DNA from 2 places in the Amycolatopsis sp. NPDC043889 genome. Region 2 is predicted to be linked to the other one. Evidence: riboswitches for the same ligand, from Rfam matches in the RefSeq annotation. Region 2 holds a riboswitch; the other holds the start of a gene.
What was found. Region 2 has a riboswitch for cobalamin ahead of AC0685_RS26625 (ABC transporter substrate-binding protein). Riboswitches for the same ligand answer to the same signal wherever they lie in the genome.

Region 1 (6,843 bases), on a different contig from region 2:
CCAACGCGATCTGGGTGGCCTCCGGGCCGGTGAGCGCGACGATGCGGCGCCCGAAGGCGCCCATCCACGACACCGGTCCGTAGGTCTCGTAGCGTTTGAGGCCGAACTCGATGCCGAAGCGCATGAAGTCCAGGGCGTGCCCGATGACCGGCGGGCCTTCGTCGCCGAGGACGGGTTTGAGGCCCGGCGGGGCGGGCGCGAGCTCGCGGACCGGCCAGGTCGCGCCGAGCCAGCGCTGGTCGACCGAACGCGGCAGGGGGATCGAGGTGAGCGGCGGGACCCGCTCGCGCAGCGCCCCGGTGACCTTTTCGACGGCGTTCGCCATGGCGACCATCTCCCCGCTGAGATCGGTTACCGTTCCACCATCGCACCCTTATTGACGTCCTGACAATACCCCGGTGGAAGTTCCGTGAAGGCCTCCTTCACTACCTTGAGGGTAGGGAAGGAGGCCTTCACGGACCGGTCAGGCCAGTTCGGCGCGGACCACGCGGGCGGCCGCGACCAGGTTCCGCAGGGCCGGTTCGACCTCGGCGTACCCACGGGTCTTCAGACCGCAGTCCGGGTTGACCCAGATCCGCTCGGCGGGCACGGCGCCGACGGCGGTCCGCAGCAGCCCGCTGACCTCGTCGACCGCGGGGACGCGCGGCGAATGGATGTCGTAGACGCCAGGCCCGACGCCGCGGCCGAAGCCCGCCGCGCCGAGGTCGGTGACGACCTCCAGCTTCGACCGCGCGGCCTCGATGCTGGTGACGTCGGCGTCGAGCGCGTCGATCGCCTTGACCACGTCGCCGAATTCCGAGTAGCACATATGGGTGTGGATCTGCGTCGCGTCGTCGATTCCGGAAGTCGCCAGCCGGAACGACGAAACCGCCCACGCGAAGTACGCCTCGTGCGCCGCCGCGCGCAGCGGGAGCAGCTCCCGCAGCGCCGGCTCATCCACCTGGATGACGCGGATGCCCGCCTCCTGCAGTTCGTGCACTTCGTCGCGGATGGCCAGCGCCACCTGACGGGCGGTCTCGCCCAGCGGCTGATCGTCGCGGACGAACGACCACGCCAGGATCGTCACCGGTCCGGTCAGCATGCCTTTGACGGGTTTGCCGGTCAGGCCCTGCGCGTAGCGGGCCCACTCGACGGTCATCGGCTCCGGCCGGGAGACGTCGCCGTACAGGATCGGCGGCCGGACGCAGCGCGAACCGTAGGACTGTACCCAGCCGAAGTCGGTGGCCGCGAACCCGGCCAGCCGCTCGGCGAAGTACTGCACCATGTCGTTGCGCTCGGGTTCGCCGTGCACCAGCACGTCCAGGCCGAGGTCCTCCTGCAGCCGGACGACGCGCTCGATCTCCGCCTTCATCGCGGCTTCGTAGCCCGCGTCGTCCAGCGAACCCGCCTTGTGCGCGGCCCGCGCCTTGCGGACGTCGGTGGTCTGCGGGAACGAGCCGATCGTCGTGCTCGGCAACGGCGGCAGCTTCAGCGCGGCCTGCTGAGCCGCCGCGCGCCGGGCGTAGGGGGAGCGGACGGTGTCCTCCGGCCGCAGTGCCTCCAGCCGGGCGCGGACCCCGCTGTCGGCCAGGTCGGCCGCCGTCGCGCGATCCGTGGCCGCGGCACGGGCGGCGGAGAGGTCGACGCCCTCTTCCTTCAGCGCGCGCCCGAGCAAGACGACCTCGTCGACCTTCTGCCTGGCGAAGGCGAGCCAGCCCTTCAGGCGCGGGTGCAGTCCGTCCTCCCGCTCGACGTCGTAGGGCACGTGAAGCAATGAGCAGGACGTCGACACGCTGACCGATTTCGCGATACCCAGCAGCATCGCCGCTCGGCTGAGCGCGCGGGTCGGATCCGTGCGCCAGACGTTGCGCCCGTCCACGACACCGGCCAGCACCTCCTTGTCCCGCAGGGCGGGTTCGGCGGCGACGGCGTCCACAAAGGACTCATCGGTGACGAGGTCGACCGCGATGGCGTCGATCGGAGAGCGCGCGAGCACACCCAAGCCGCGGCCGAGACCGCCGAAGTACCCGGCGACCAGGATCTTGGGCCGCGCGGTCTCCTTCGCGAGCCGGTGGTAGGTGCGGATGAGCGCGTTGAGCTCCCTCTCGGTGCGGTCCGCGGCGAAGGCGGGTTCGTCGAACTGAACCCACTCGACGCCTTCGTCGTGCAGACGGCGCAGCAGCTCGACGTAGCCGTCGAGGAGGTTGTCGAGCAGGTCCAGCGGTCGGAAGTCCTCCGGAGCGGTCTCGGCCGGCTTCGCGAGCAGCAGGAACGTCACCGGGCCCACCAGCACCGGCCGGGTCTCGACACCGACCGCACGGGCTTCGCGGTATTCGTCGAGCGGTTTGGTGCCGGTGAGCGAGAACGTCGTGTCCGGGCCGAGTTCGGGGACGAGGTAGTGGTAGTTCGTGTCGAACCACTTCGTCATCTCCATCGCCGGCGCTTCCTGCACCCCGCGTGCGGCGGCGAAGTAGGTGTCGAGCGGCGAGAGACCGAGCGTCGTGAAGCGCTCCGGCAGCGCTCCGAACAGCTCGGTGGTGTCGAGCACCTGGTCATAGTGGGAGAAGGTGTTGGAGGGGACGGATTTCAGTCCCGCGTCCTTGAGTTCCCGCCAGGTCCTGGTGCGCAGCGCGCGGCCGGTGCCCAGTAGCTCGGCCTCGTCGATCTTGCCCGCCCAGTAGCGTTCGAGTGAACGCTTGAGTTCCCTGTCCGGTCCGATCCGGGGGTAGCCCAGCACAGTCGTGCCGATTTCGGTCACAGCTCTCTCCTCGCGAGCTTGTCGGGCGAGCCCGGAGCGCGCGGGGATGACCGCCGTTCGGTCGTGCCCATCCCACGAGGCCCGGACTCACGCACGCCGTCGGCGCGCGTACCACGGGCAGGTCTTCGGACTCGTGGGCGACTCGCTCGTTCCTACCGGCCGTCGCTTCCCGGGGCGCCATGTCCCAGTGCTTTACCGTGTCTCGCACGGTGACGGCTTTCGTTCCCACATACCGCTGCGGGGCAGTCCCGGATTCGCACCGGGTTCCCTGTTACCTCGACCGGCCTGGGAGGCCGGGCGAACCAGTAGCACCCCGGAGCGTACCGAATTCGGGTCTCGCGTGACTGGAGGCGTAACTCACGTGATCGGAGGCGGAACACGCGTGCCTGGAGACGGAACACGCCGGGCGGAAGTCCGCCCGGCGTGTTCCGTGTTCAAGCACGCGAGTCACGTGCCTGAGCACGCGAGTTCGGGGTTCAGTCCCAGTCGAGGGCACCACCGGACTGGTACTCGATGACGCGGGTCTCGAAGAAGTTCTTCTCCTTCTTGAGGTCCATCGCCTCCGACATCCACGGGAACGGGTTCTCCGTCTCGCCGAAGATCGGCGCGAGACCGATCTGCTGCGCCCGCCGGTCGGTGATGAAGTGCATGTACTGCTCGATCAGCTCGGCCGAGAGCCCGAGCATGCCGCGCGGCATGGTGTCGCGGGCGTAGGCGACCTCGAGTTCGCACGCCTCGGTCAGCATGGTGCGGACCTCGGCCTGGAACTCCTCGGTCCACAGGTGCGGGTTCTCGATCTTGATCTGGTTGATGCAGTCGATGCCGAAGTTCAGGTGGATCGACTCGTCGCGCAGGATGTACTGGTACTGCTCGGCGATGCCGACCATCTTGTTCCGGCGGCCGAGCGACAGGATCTGCGCGAAGCCGGTGTAGAACCACATGCCCTCGAAGATCACGTAGAACGCGACGAGGTCACGCAGGAAGGCCTGGTCGGCCTCCGGCGTCCCGGTCTCGAAGTCCGGGTTCTCCAGGTTCTGCGTGTACTTCAGCGCCCACGCGTCCTTGTCCGAGATGGACGGGACCTCGCGGTACATGTTGAACAGCTCGCCCTCGACCAGGCCGAGGCTCTCGCAGATGTACTGGAAGGTGTGCGTGTGCACGGCCTCCTCGAACGCCTGGCGCAGCAGGTACTGGCGGCATTCGGGGTTGGTGATCTGCCGGTACACCGCGAGCACGATGTTGTTGGCCACCAGCGATTCCGCGGTGGCGAAGAAGCCGAGGTTGCGCTTGAGCATGGTGCGCTCGTCCTCGGTGAGGCCGTCGGGCGACTTCCACAGCGCGATGTCGGCCTGCATGGCGACCTCGGTCGGCATCCAGTGGTTGTTGCAGCCGGCGAGGTACTTCTCCCACGCCCAGGTGTACTTCATCGGCAGCAGCTGGTTGACGTCGGCGCGGGCGTTGATCATCCGCTTGTCGTCGACGTTGATGCGGGCGGCGCCGACTTCGATCTCACCGAGGCCGGTGGCGTCGGTGGAGGCGTCAAAGGTGGTCATGAAGGGCACACTCCAAGAGGCGTCGTGAGTGGTAAGGACGGTTCTAACCGCCCTTACCACTCACGAGGATGTCGTTACTGGCAGGCTTCGCAGTCGGGGTCGTCGATCCGGCAGGCGGCGCCGTCGGCGGCGACGAAGTCGACGTCCGAGACCTTCGGCATCTCCTTCGGCTCCGGCTTGGCGGCCGGTGCGGGCGCGGTGACCGGCACGGCCGGGACCGCGGCGGAAGCCGACGGGGCGGGCGAAGCGGCGGGAGCCGGGGCCGGAGCGGCGGGCTTCGGCGAAGCGGGTGCGGCGGGGGCCGGGGTGGCCGAGACCGCGTTCAGCTTGCCGTCGGTGCCGCGCAGGGTGCTCTTCTCCACGTGCGTCGCGGACCGCGCCCGCAGGTAGTACGTGGTCTTGAGGCCCTTGTGCCAGGCGTAGCGGTACAGCTCGTCGAGCTTGCGGCCGCTGGGCGCCGCGATGTACAGGTTCAGCGACTGAGCCTGGTCGATCCACTTCTGGCGCCGCGAACCGGCGTCCACCAGCCACTTGGACTCGATCTCGAACGCGGTCGCGTACAGCGCCTTCAGGTCGTCCGGCACGCGGTCGATCTGGCCGAGGCTGCCGTCGAAGTACTTGAGATCCGACACCATGACCTCGTCCCACAGCCCGCGCTCCTTGAGCGAGCGGACCAGGTGCGGGTTCACCACGGTGAAGTCACCGGACATGTTCGACTTGACGAACAGGTTCTGGAACAGCGGCTCGATCGACTGCCCGACCCCGCAGATGTTGGAGATCGTCGCGGTCGGCGCGATCGCCATCACATTGGAGTTGCGCATACCGACGGTCTTGACCCGCTCGCGCAGCGGCGCCCAGTCCAAAGTGGACGAGGTGTCGACGTCGAGCGCGTCGCCCTGCCGCGCGTCGATCAGCAGCTGCATCGAGTCGATCGGCAGGATTCCCTTGCTCCACAAGGAACCCTCGAACGTCTGGTACTGGCCGCGCTCCTCGGCGAGGTCGGTCGACGCCGAGATCGCGTAGTAGCTGATGTGCTCCATGCTGGTGTCCGCGAACTGCACGGCCTCGTCCGAGGACAGCGGGACACCGATCTCGAACAGCGCGTCCTGGAAACCCATCAGGCCCAGCCCGATCGGGCGGTGGCGCAGGTTGGAGCGGCGCGCCTCCGGGATCGTGTAGAAGTTGATGTCGATCACGTTGTCGAGCATGCGAACGGCCGTGCGCACGGTCTTCTCGAGGCGCTTCGTGTCGAGGCCCTCGGGGGTGACGTGCTTGAGCAGGTTCACCGAGCCGAGGTTGCAGACCGCGACCTCGTCGGTGGTGGTGTTCAGCGTGATCTCGGTGCACAGGTTGGACGAGTGCACGACACCCACGTGCTGCTGCGGCGAACGCAGGTTGCACGGGTCCTTGAAGGTGATCCACGGGTGGCCGGTCTCGAACAGCATGGTCAGCATGCGGCGCCACAGGTCGACCGCGCGGACCTTGCGGAACACCTTCAGCTCGCCACGCTCGGCGGCGGCCTCGTACTCGCGGTAGCGCTCGGCGAACGCGTTGCCGTAGAGGTCGTGCAGATCCGGGGTCTCGTTCGGCGAGAACAGCGTCCACTGCGCGTCGGCCTCGACGCGGCGCAGGAACTCGTCCGGCACCCAGTTCGCGGTGTTCATGTCGTGCGTGCGGCGACGGTCGTCACCGGTGTTCTTGCGCAGGTCGAGGAATTCCTCGATGTCCACGTGCCAGGTCTCGAGGTACGCGCAGGCCGCGCCCTTGCGCTTGCCGCCCTGGTTCACCGCGACCGCGGTGTCGTTGGCGATCTTGAGGAACGGCACGACACCCTGCGACTGGCCGTTGGTGCCCTTGATGTGCGCGCCGAGGCCGCGGACCGGGGTCCAGTCGTTGCCGAGACCGCCCGAGTACTTCGCCAGCAGCGCGTTGTTCTTGTACGCCTGGAAGATCGAGTCCAGGTCGTCGTCCACAGTGGTCAGGAAGCACGACGACAGCTGCGGGCGCGTGGTGCCCGAGTTGAACAGCGTCGGGGTGGACGCCATGAAGTGGAACGTCGAGAGCAGCTCGTAGAACTCGATGGCGCGGGCTTCCCGGTCGTCCTCGCGGATCGCCAGGCCCATCGCGACGCGCATGAAGAACGCCTGCGGCAGCTCGAAGCGGACGCCGTCGTGGTGCTGGAAGTACCGGTCGTACAGGGTCTGGAGGCCGAGGAAGCCGAAGTCGAGGTCACGCTCGGCGCGGATGGCCGCGGTGATCTTGTCCAGGTCGAAGGTCTGCAGCTCGGGGTTGACCAGCTCCAGCTCGATGGCGCGCTTGAGGTAGTCCCGGAAGTACTGCGGGTACCTCGCGGTCATCTCGTCTTGGCTGGCCTGCTGCGGCACTCCCGCGAGGTAGCTGAGCGCCTCGCCGCGGAGCTTGTCCGCGAGCAGCCGGGCACTGACGTAGGAGTAGTTGGGCTCCTGCTCGACGAGCACGCGCGCGGCCATGATCTGGGCGAGGGCGAGTTCGTCGGCGCTGATGCCGTCGTAGAGGTTGCGCTTGGCCTCGGCC
Region 2 (6,843 bases):
CCGCGCCCGACGTGCCGGCGAGCGTGGTCCGGCTGCCCGCCGCCAGCTCCAGGTCGAAGTCCTCGACGAGCGTCGTCCGCCCGGCGCGCACGGTGAGCCCGCGAACGACGAGCACCGGCGAGGACGGCGACGGGGGCGGCGGGCCATCGATGCGAACGGGTTCGGGGACCGTCGGGGACGGCACCAAGCGGTGGTCGCGGAGTTCGGCGACTTCGCCGGCCAGGGCACGGGCCAGCGTGAGGTCGTGGGTCAGGATCAGCAATGCCGTCCCGGCCTGGGAAAGCTCCGCGAGCCGGGCGGTGAGCACGGCCCTGTTCGCCGCGTCGAGACCACTGGTCGGCTCGTCGAGGACCAGCACCCGTGGCCGGTTCACGAGAGTGGTGGCGAGGGCCATGCGCTGCTGCTGCCCGCCGGACAGCTGGTGCGGGAACCGGCGCCACAACGTCTGTTCGAGTCCCGATTCCGCCAGCGCGGTGCGGGCCGCCGCCAGGCGCGCGGCACGGCCGCGGTGGCGGAGGGCGGCGAGTTCGGCCAGCACCGGACCGCAGCGGCGGACCGGGTCCAGTACCGCCGACGGCTGCTGCGGCAGGTGGCCGACGACGCCGGCCCGGGCCCGTCGCAGTTCGGAAGCGGTTCGGCCCAGCAGCGGGGACCCCGCCAGCATCACCGACCCGGACAGCGTGATCCCCGGGCGGGCCTGTCCGGTCGCGGCGAGACCCAGAGTGGTCTTTCCCGTGCCGGACGCGCCGAGCACGACGAGTACCCGGCCCGGTTCGAGGGACAGTGAGACGTCGTCGAGCAGAACGGTCTCGCCGGCGCGGGCGGACAGGCCGGTGATCTCCAGGACGGTCACGGGATCACCCGCCGGGCGGCGAGCAGCCGGTCGGTGACGAGGTTCGTGCCGACGCACAACGCCATCAGCAGCGCGGCGGGAACGAGGACGACCGCGGGCGAGGTGTAGAGGGCTTCGCTGTTGCGTTCGATGACCACGGCCCAGTCCGGGGAATCGGCGGGCAGGCCGAGTCCGAGGAAGTTCGCCGACGCCAGCAGGTAGAGCACCACGCCGAGCCGTGTGCCGGCGTCGGTCGCGACGGGGCCGGCGAGGTGCCGGGCGACGTACCCGAGCTGGACGCGCCACCACGGTTGTCCTTGCAAGGTGAGGGCTTCCACGGCTGTGCGGCAGCCAGGCGCCAAGGCCGCGGCCCGCACCACGCGGGTGATCGCGGGCAACTGGAGTACGGCGACGACGGGAATGAGCACGCCGGGCCCACGGTGCCCGGTCGCGGCGAGCACCATGAGCACCAGCAGCGACGGGAAGGCCAGTACGAGATCGAGGGACCGCATCACGGCCTCGTCGGCCAGCCGTCCCCGCCCGGCCGCGACGAGACCGAGCGGCACCCCGATCAGGTAGGCGAGCCCGAGTGCGGCGGCCGTCATGCCGATCACGGGGAACCCGCCCGCGAGGATCACCGTGAGCGCGTCGCGGCCGAGGACGTCGGTGCCGAGCGGATGAGCGGCGTCCGGTGCCTGCCACGGCGCGCCGACGGACTCCACGGGGCCCGCGATCACCGGCCCGGCCATCGCGAGCACCAGCGGCACCGCGAGGAGGGACCATCCGAACGTCCGCTTCACCATGTCGCGGGCTCCCGCTGCGGCGTGAGCCGATGCGCCACGAGGTCGGCGACCAGGTTCCCGAGCACGACCACGACGGCGAACGTCAGCACGTATCCCTGCACCTGCGGGATGTCCCGGTTCTGCACGGCTTCGACGAAACCTGTGCCGAGACCGGTGATCGCGAACAGGGATTCGACGATCACCGTGCCGGTCAGCAGCCCTTCGACGGCGCGGGCGAGTTGCTGCACGGCGGGGGCCGCGGCGGCGGGCAGGAGATGCCGCAGCACCACTGTGCGTTCGGACAGGCCGAGCAGGCGCAGATGCCCGGCCACCTGACCCCGGGTCTGCTCGGCGATCCCGATCCGGAGCTGCCGGGCGACATCGCACAGCTGCCGGGCGACCAGCACGATCACCGGCAGTACGAGCACTTCGGGGCGCGCGGCCGGCTCGGTTCCGGCCGCGGTCGCCGGGAGCAAACCGGTGTAGACGGCGAATCCGGCGACCAGCAGCAGACCGAGGACGAACTCGGGAATCGCGTGCAGGAACAGCGTGACCGAGGTGAGCACCCGGTCGATCCTCGACCCTTCGCGCAGCCCACAGGTCACCCCGATGCCCAGCGCGAGCGGTACGAGCACGAGCAGGGTCACCCCGGCGAGCAGGGCGGTGGCGGCGAAGCGGCGGGCGATCTCCTCGGTCACCGGGGCGCCGGTCACGAGCGACCGGCCGAGATCACCGGTGAGCAGCCCGGAAAACCAGTGCCCGAACCGGTCGAGGATCGGCTGGTCGAGGCCGAGCCGGTGGCGCACGGTCGCCACCTGCTCGTCGGTGGCCTGCTCGCCGAGCACGACCGACGCCGCGTCGCCGGGGAGCAGCGCGGTCACGGCGAACGTCGCGATCAGCACGAACATCGCCTGCAGAACGGCGAAGCCCAGCCGCCGGGCGGCGTAACCCGGCACGTCAGGACAGCCGGGCGCGGTCGAACCTCGCCCAGTCGAAGGTGTTCGGCGGCGCGGACACCAATCCGGACACCCGCTTCGACACGCCGATCGTCCAGGTGCTGAACCCCCAGGCGAGCAGACCTCCGGATTCGTGCACGATCCGCTGGGCGTCACCGAACAGCGCCAGCCGGGCACTCTCGTCCGGGGTGGCCGCGGCCCGGTCCATGAGGGCGTCGAACTCCGGCGAGGCGAAACCGTTGACGTTGTTCGAACCGCCGGTCCGGAAGCGCTGATTGAGGAACGTCGGCACCGGCAGGGTCGCCGTACGGGTGAGCGCGGCGACCCCCTTGGTCTTGATCTCGCTGAAATAGGTGCTCGACGCGCGAGTGTTCGGTGTGACCTTCAGCCCGATTTCCCCGAGCTGCTGGGAAATCAGGGTGGCCGCGGTGGCGAAGCCCGGATCGACGTCGCTGGTTTCGACGGCGAAGGCCAGCCCCTCCGCGCCCGCCTCCCGGACGAGTGAGCGGGCCGCCTCGACATCGCGGCCGCGCTGGGGGATGCCGGTGGCGTACCCGCGGAGTCCTTTGCCGAACAGGTCGTTGCCGATCTCGCCGCGTCCGGCCAGTGCGACGCGGTTCAGCGCTTCTCTGTCCACTCCGGACAGTACGGCGCGCACCAGCCTCGGATCGGCGAACGGCGGCCGCGTCACGCGCAGCATCATGCCCTGCATCGTCGTTCCCTTGGCTTCGAGCAACGAGACGCGCCCGTCACCGGCCAAGCGGGCCGCGGTACCGGCCGCGAGATCGTGGGCGTAGTCGACCTGCCCGGACAGCAAGGCGTTGACGCGTGCGGCTTCCTCGTTGACCGGTACGAATTCCAGCTCGTCGATGCCCGGCGCGCCGTCCCAATGGGACTCGTTCTTGCGGAACACCGCCGGCCCGCCGGGGGTGAACGAGACGAAACGGAACGGACCGGAGCCGACCGGTGCCGTGAAATCCGTCGTCCCGGCGGGCACGATCTCCGCGCCGGGAGCGCCCCAGCCAGACGGGAACTCGAAGTCGGAAGCCGTCAGTGTCAGCTCGATTTCGGCAGGGGAAACCGCTTTGCTGCGGCCGAAGTCCACCTTCGCGAAGTACTGCCGTGATGAGGACGCCAGTGCGGGATCGGCGATCCGCCGGAAGGTGTAGAGCACGTCGTCCGCCGTGACCGGACGGCCGTCGTGGAAGGCCGCCCGCCGCAGCCGGATCCGCCAGCGTGTGCCGGAATCGTCGCTTTCCCAGGACTCGGCCAGCCGCGGCCGCAACGAGGTGTCGGCGTTGTAGGCGACCAGCGTGTCGAAGAGCGCCTTGGCCCGCGCTTGGTCGACGAAAAGGGAGACCTGAGACGGGTCCAGGGTCTCCTTCGAGCCGCCCGCGGCGAACGCGACCCTCAACCGGCCGGTATCCGCCGGCGCGGTCCCGCACGCGGCCAGCGGCGTGAGAGCGGCCAGGGCGAGCAGCCGCCGGCGGGTGAGCGGATGGCGCGTCATAGGAACCTCCGGGACATCGAGCACTGTCCCGGGCGCGCGGCCGCACGTGAACGGGACCCCGCTCCGTACTCCACGACAGTTGGGGCTGGCGGTACCCGGCGGGCAGTCCGGCTCACGGCGCTGAGACGTCTTCCCAGGCCGTTCACGGTTGCGGGTCAGCGCCGGATTCACACCGGCTTCCCCCGACGGGCACCTTCTTGCGTTGTGGCGCCCACGGTAACCCATGCCAGGGGTGTGCTACACAGGATCAAGATCACGAAGGGGAGGCCGGTGGACGAGAAGCTCGCGGCGGACTGGGTGCGCCGGTGGGACATCCAGCAGGAACGCTACGTCGCGGACCGCGAAGAACGCTTCGCCGTGCTGATCGACGTCGTCGAGCACGTATGCCGTGACGTCGCCGAGCCGCTGGTGCTGGACCTCGGCTGCGGCCCGGGATCGCTGGCCACGAGGCTCGCCGGGCGGCTGCCTCGCGCACGGGTCATCGGCGTGGACAACGACCCGTTCCTGCTCGCCCTCGCCCGGGCCACCCGGCCGCGGCAGGCGGACATCGAGTACCTCCAAGCCGACCTCGCCGAGAGCGGCTGGCTGAAATGGGGGCCGGTCGACGCCGCAGTCTCGACGACCGCGTTGCACTGGCTGCGTCCCGAGCGGCTCGCCGACGTCTACCGTGACCTCGCCGGAGCGCTGAGGGAGGGCGGAGCGCTCGTCAACGGCGACCACCTCTACGACGAACAACCCGGTGTCCGCGACCTCGCCGAGGTGGTCAAGAACCGGCGGGCGGTCCGTGCCGGGGTCGGCGCCAACGAGGAATGGAAGGCCTGGTGGGCGGCGGTCGCCGCCGATCCCGCGCTGCGGGAGCGGTTCACGGCCGACGAGTTGCGCGGCATCTCGACCGGCTACGGCAACCGGCTGAGCCCGCAGGAACACACCAGGCTGCTCCGGGAAGCGGGCTTCGCCGAAGTGGCGCCGGTGTGGCAGTCCGGCGACGACTACGTCCTGACGGCGCTGCGCTGACCCGGTCCGGTCAGGCCGCTCAGGTGCCGGACGACCTGCGGTCCTGGACGCGGCGGGCGACGGCGAGCGTGACAGGCGCCGCGAGCCAGCACAGGTAGGCGACGGCGTCGTCCGTCAGGAACGAGACGGGCACGGAGATCCCGAACACCGCGGCCAAGCAGATGCTGCGCGTCAGGCTCTGGGCGAACACCCGGGGCGGTCCGTCGGTCACGTACAGGTGTTCGCGCCGGATCTCCCTGATGATCAGCGCGAACGACGCGGAGGCCAGGACCTGCACCATCGCGTACAGGCTGAACCGGAGCGGGAACGCTCCCTCGGCGGTGATGACCCGCGTCGCGAACGGCATCAGGACCTGCATGAACAGCCAGACCAGGGTGAGGCTGATCAGGCGGCCGCTCAGCGAGCGGACGTAGGGGAAGATCTCGTGGTGCGCGCGCCAGTGGGCGGAGATCACCGCGAAGCCGAGCGCGAAGGCGAAGTATTCCTTGCCGTGGTCCGAGATCGAGCTCAGCATGGCGCCGGTGGTGTCGCCGTGGGGGATCGGGAGATCCAGCGCCAGCAAGGTGAGCGCGATCGCGATCACCGCGTCGACGAAGACGCTGAGCCGCTCGGCGGCCTTTCCGGTCGCTTGGTCGGTCTGTGTCGTCGTCATGAGGACAGCTCCCGCGGGCTCAAGCGGCGAGTTCCGCGGCGGGCCGCGGGACGGTCGCGAGCCGCCGGGATCGCACGGCAAGGATGATCATGACCGCCGGGATCAGGATGTCGTTGACGAGGACTCCGCCGGTGTTGCCGGGGGAGTGGTCACCGTTGGCGAACCACTGGTAAACGTGGCCGATCACGGCTCCCCAGAGGAACATCCCGCCGCCGATGCCGATGGTGACGCGTTCGCGCGCGGACGCCGAGGCGGCCCGGAAGCCCATCACGGCCAGCGCGAGGTTCGCGAAGGCGATCTCGAACATGAACGGCGTCCGGTCGAAGCCGATCGCCGTGGCCATGACCTCCGGGAAGGCGAGAAAAGTGACCGTCATCCACAGGCTGCCGCAGCCGAAGGCGCCGATGGCCCACCAGCGCTGCCAGATTTCGAGTCGTTCCTGAGATGACGTCGCGTGGCGGGCACGGAGGAAGGCTCCGACGGCGGGCACGACGATCCAGACCAGCGGGAAGGCGGATTGGGCGAGGTAAGCGAAGGTGTCCATGGCTTCAGTCTTACCTAGTTAATATTAACTCGTCAACACTCTGGTATGGTGAGATCGTGGACGACGGACTCGCGGACTTGCTGCACCGGGTGGTCATGCTGATGGGCGAAGCGGCCCGGCGGCGCGCTGACGGCCCCGATGGTTTGACTTACAGCCAGATACGGCTTTTGGGCACGCTCGAGGACATCGAGCCGACGACGCAGCACCGGCTCGCCCAGGCGCTGTCGGTCTCCGACCCGGCGATCAGCCGGGCCCTGCGACCACTCGAAGCGGACGGGCTGGTGCGGATCACCGTCGACCCCGAACACGCGCGGCGCCGGCTGGTCCGGATCACCGACCTCGGCCGGAAAGCCTTCCATGCCGCGGGAAAGCCACTTTATGACGAGTTGCGTGAAGGGCTCATCGCGGCCGGCTTTCCTTACGAGCGCTATCTCCGGGACACTCTCCGGCTGGCCGAAATCCTCGCGGCAGACTGAGCCCTACCCTGTCTTTTCGAGCACCTCGGCGTCTCCGCGGAGCGGCACCGTGGCCGCCACGACGATGTCCCGCGTCG

Region 1: it holds a riboswitch for cobalamin, as region 2 does, so the genes downstream of both, metE (5-methyltetrahydropteroyltriglutamate--homocysteine S-methyltransferase) here and AC0685_RS26625 (ABC transporter substrate-binding protein) in region 2, are expected to answer to the same signal.

What each region holds. Positions count from the first base shown of each region.
Region 1 is NZ_JBWKEC010000013.1:145,472-152,314, forward strand. It holds gene AC0685_RS24005 (cytochrome P450) at 1-325, opposite strand, end outside; gene metE (5-methyltetrahydropteroyltriglutamate--homocysteine S-methyltransferase) at 464-2,737, opposite strand; cobalamin riboswitch at 2,837-3,059, opposite strand; gene AC0685_RS24015 (ribonucleotide-diphosphate reductase subunit beta) at 3,214-4,290, opposite strand; gene AC0685_RS24020 (ribonucleoside-diphosphate reductase subunit alpha) at 4,365-6,843, opposite strand, start outside.
Region 2 is NZ_JBWKEC010000016.1:73,060-79,902, reverse strand. It holds gene AC0685_RS26640 (ABC transporter ATP-binding protein) at 1-853, opposite strand, end outside; gene AC0685_RS26635 (ABC transporter permease) at 850-1,635, opposite strand; gene AC0685_RS26630 (ABC transporter permease) at 1,629-2,570, opposite strand; gene AC0685_RS26625 (ABC transporter substrate-binding protein) at 2,572-4,080, opposite strand; cobalamin riboswitch at 4,161-4,312, opposite strand; gene AC0685_RS26620 (class I SAM-dependent methyltransferase) at 4,351-5,094, shown strand; gene AC0685_RS26615 (TMEM175 family protein) at 5,114-5,746, opposite strand; gene AC0685_RS26610 (DUF6790 family protein) at 5,766-6,290, opposite strand; gene AC0685_RS26605 (MarR family winged helix-turn-helix transcriptional regulator) at 6,347-6,766, shown strand.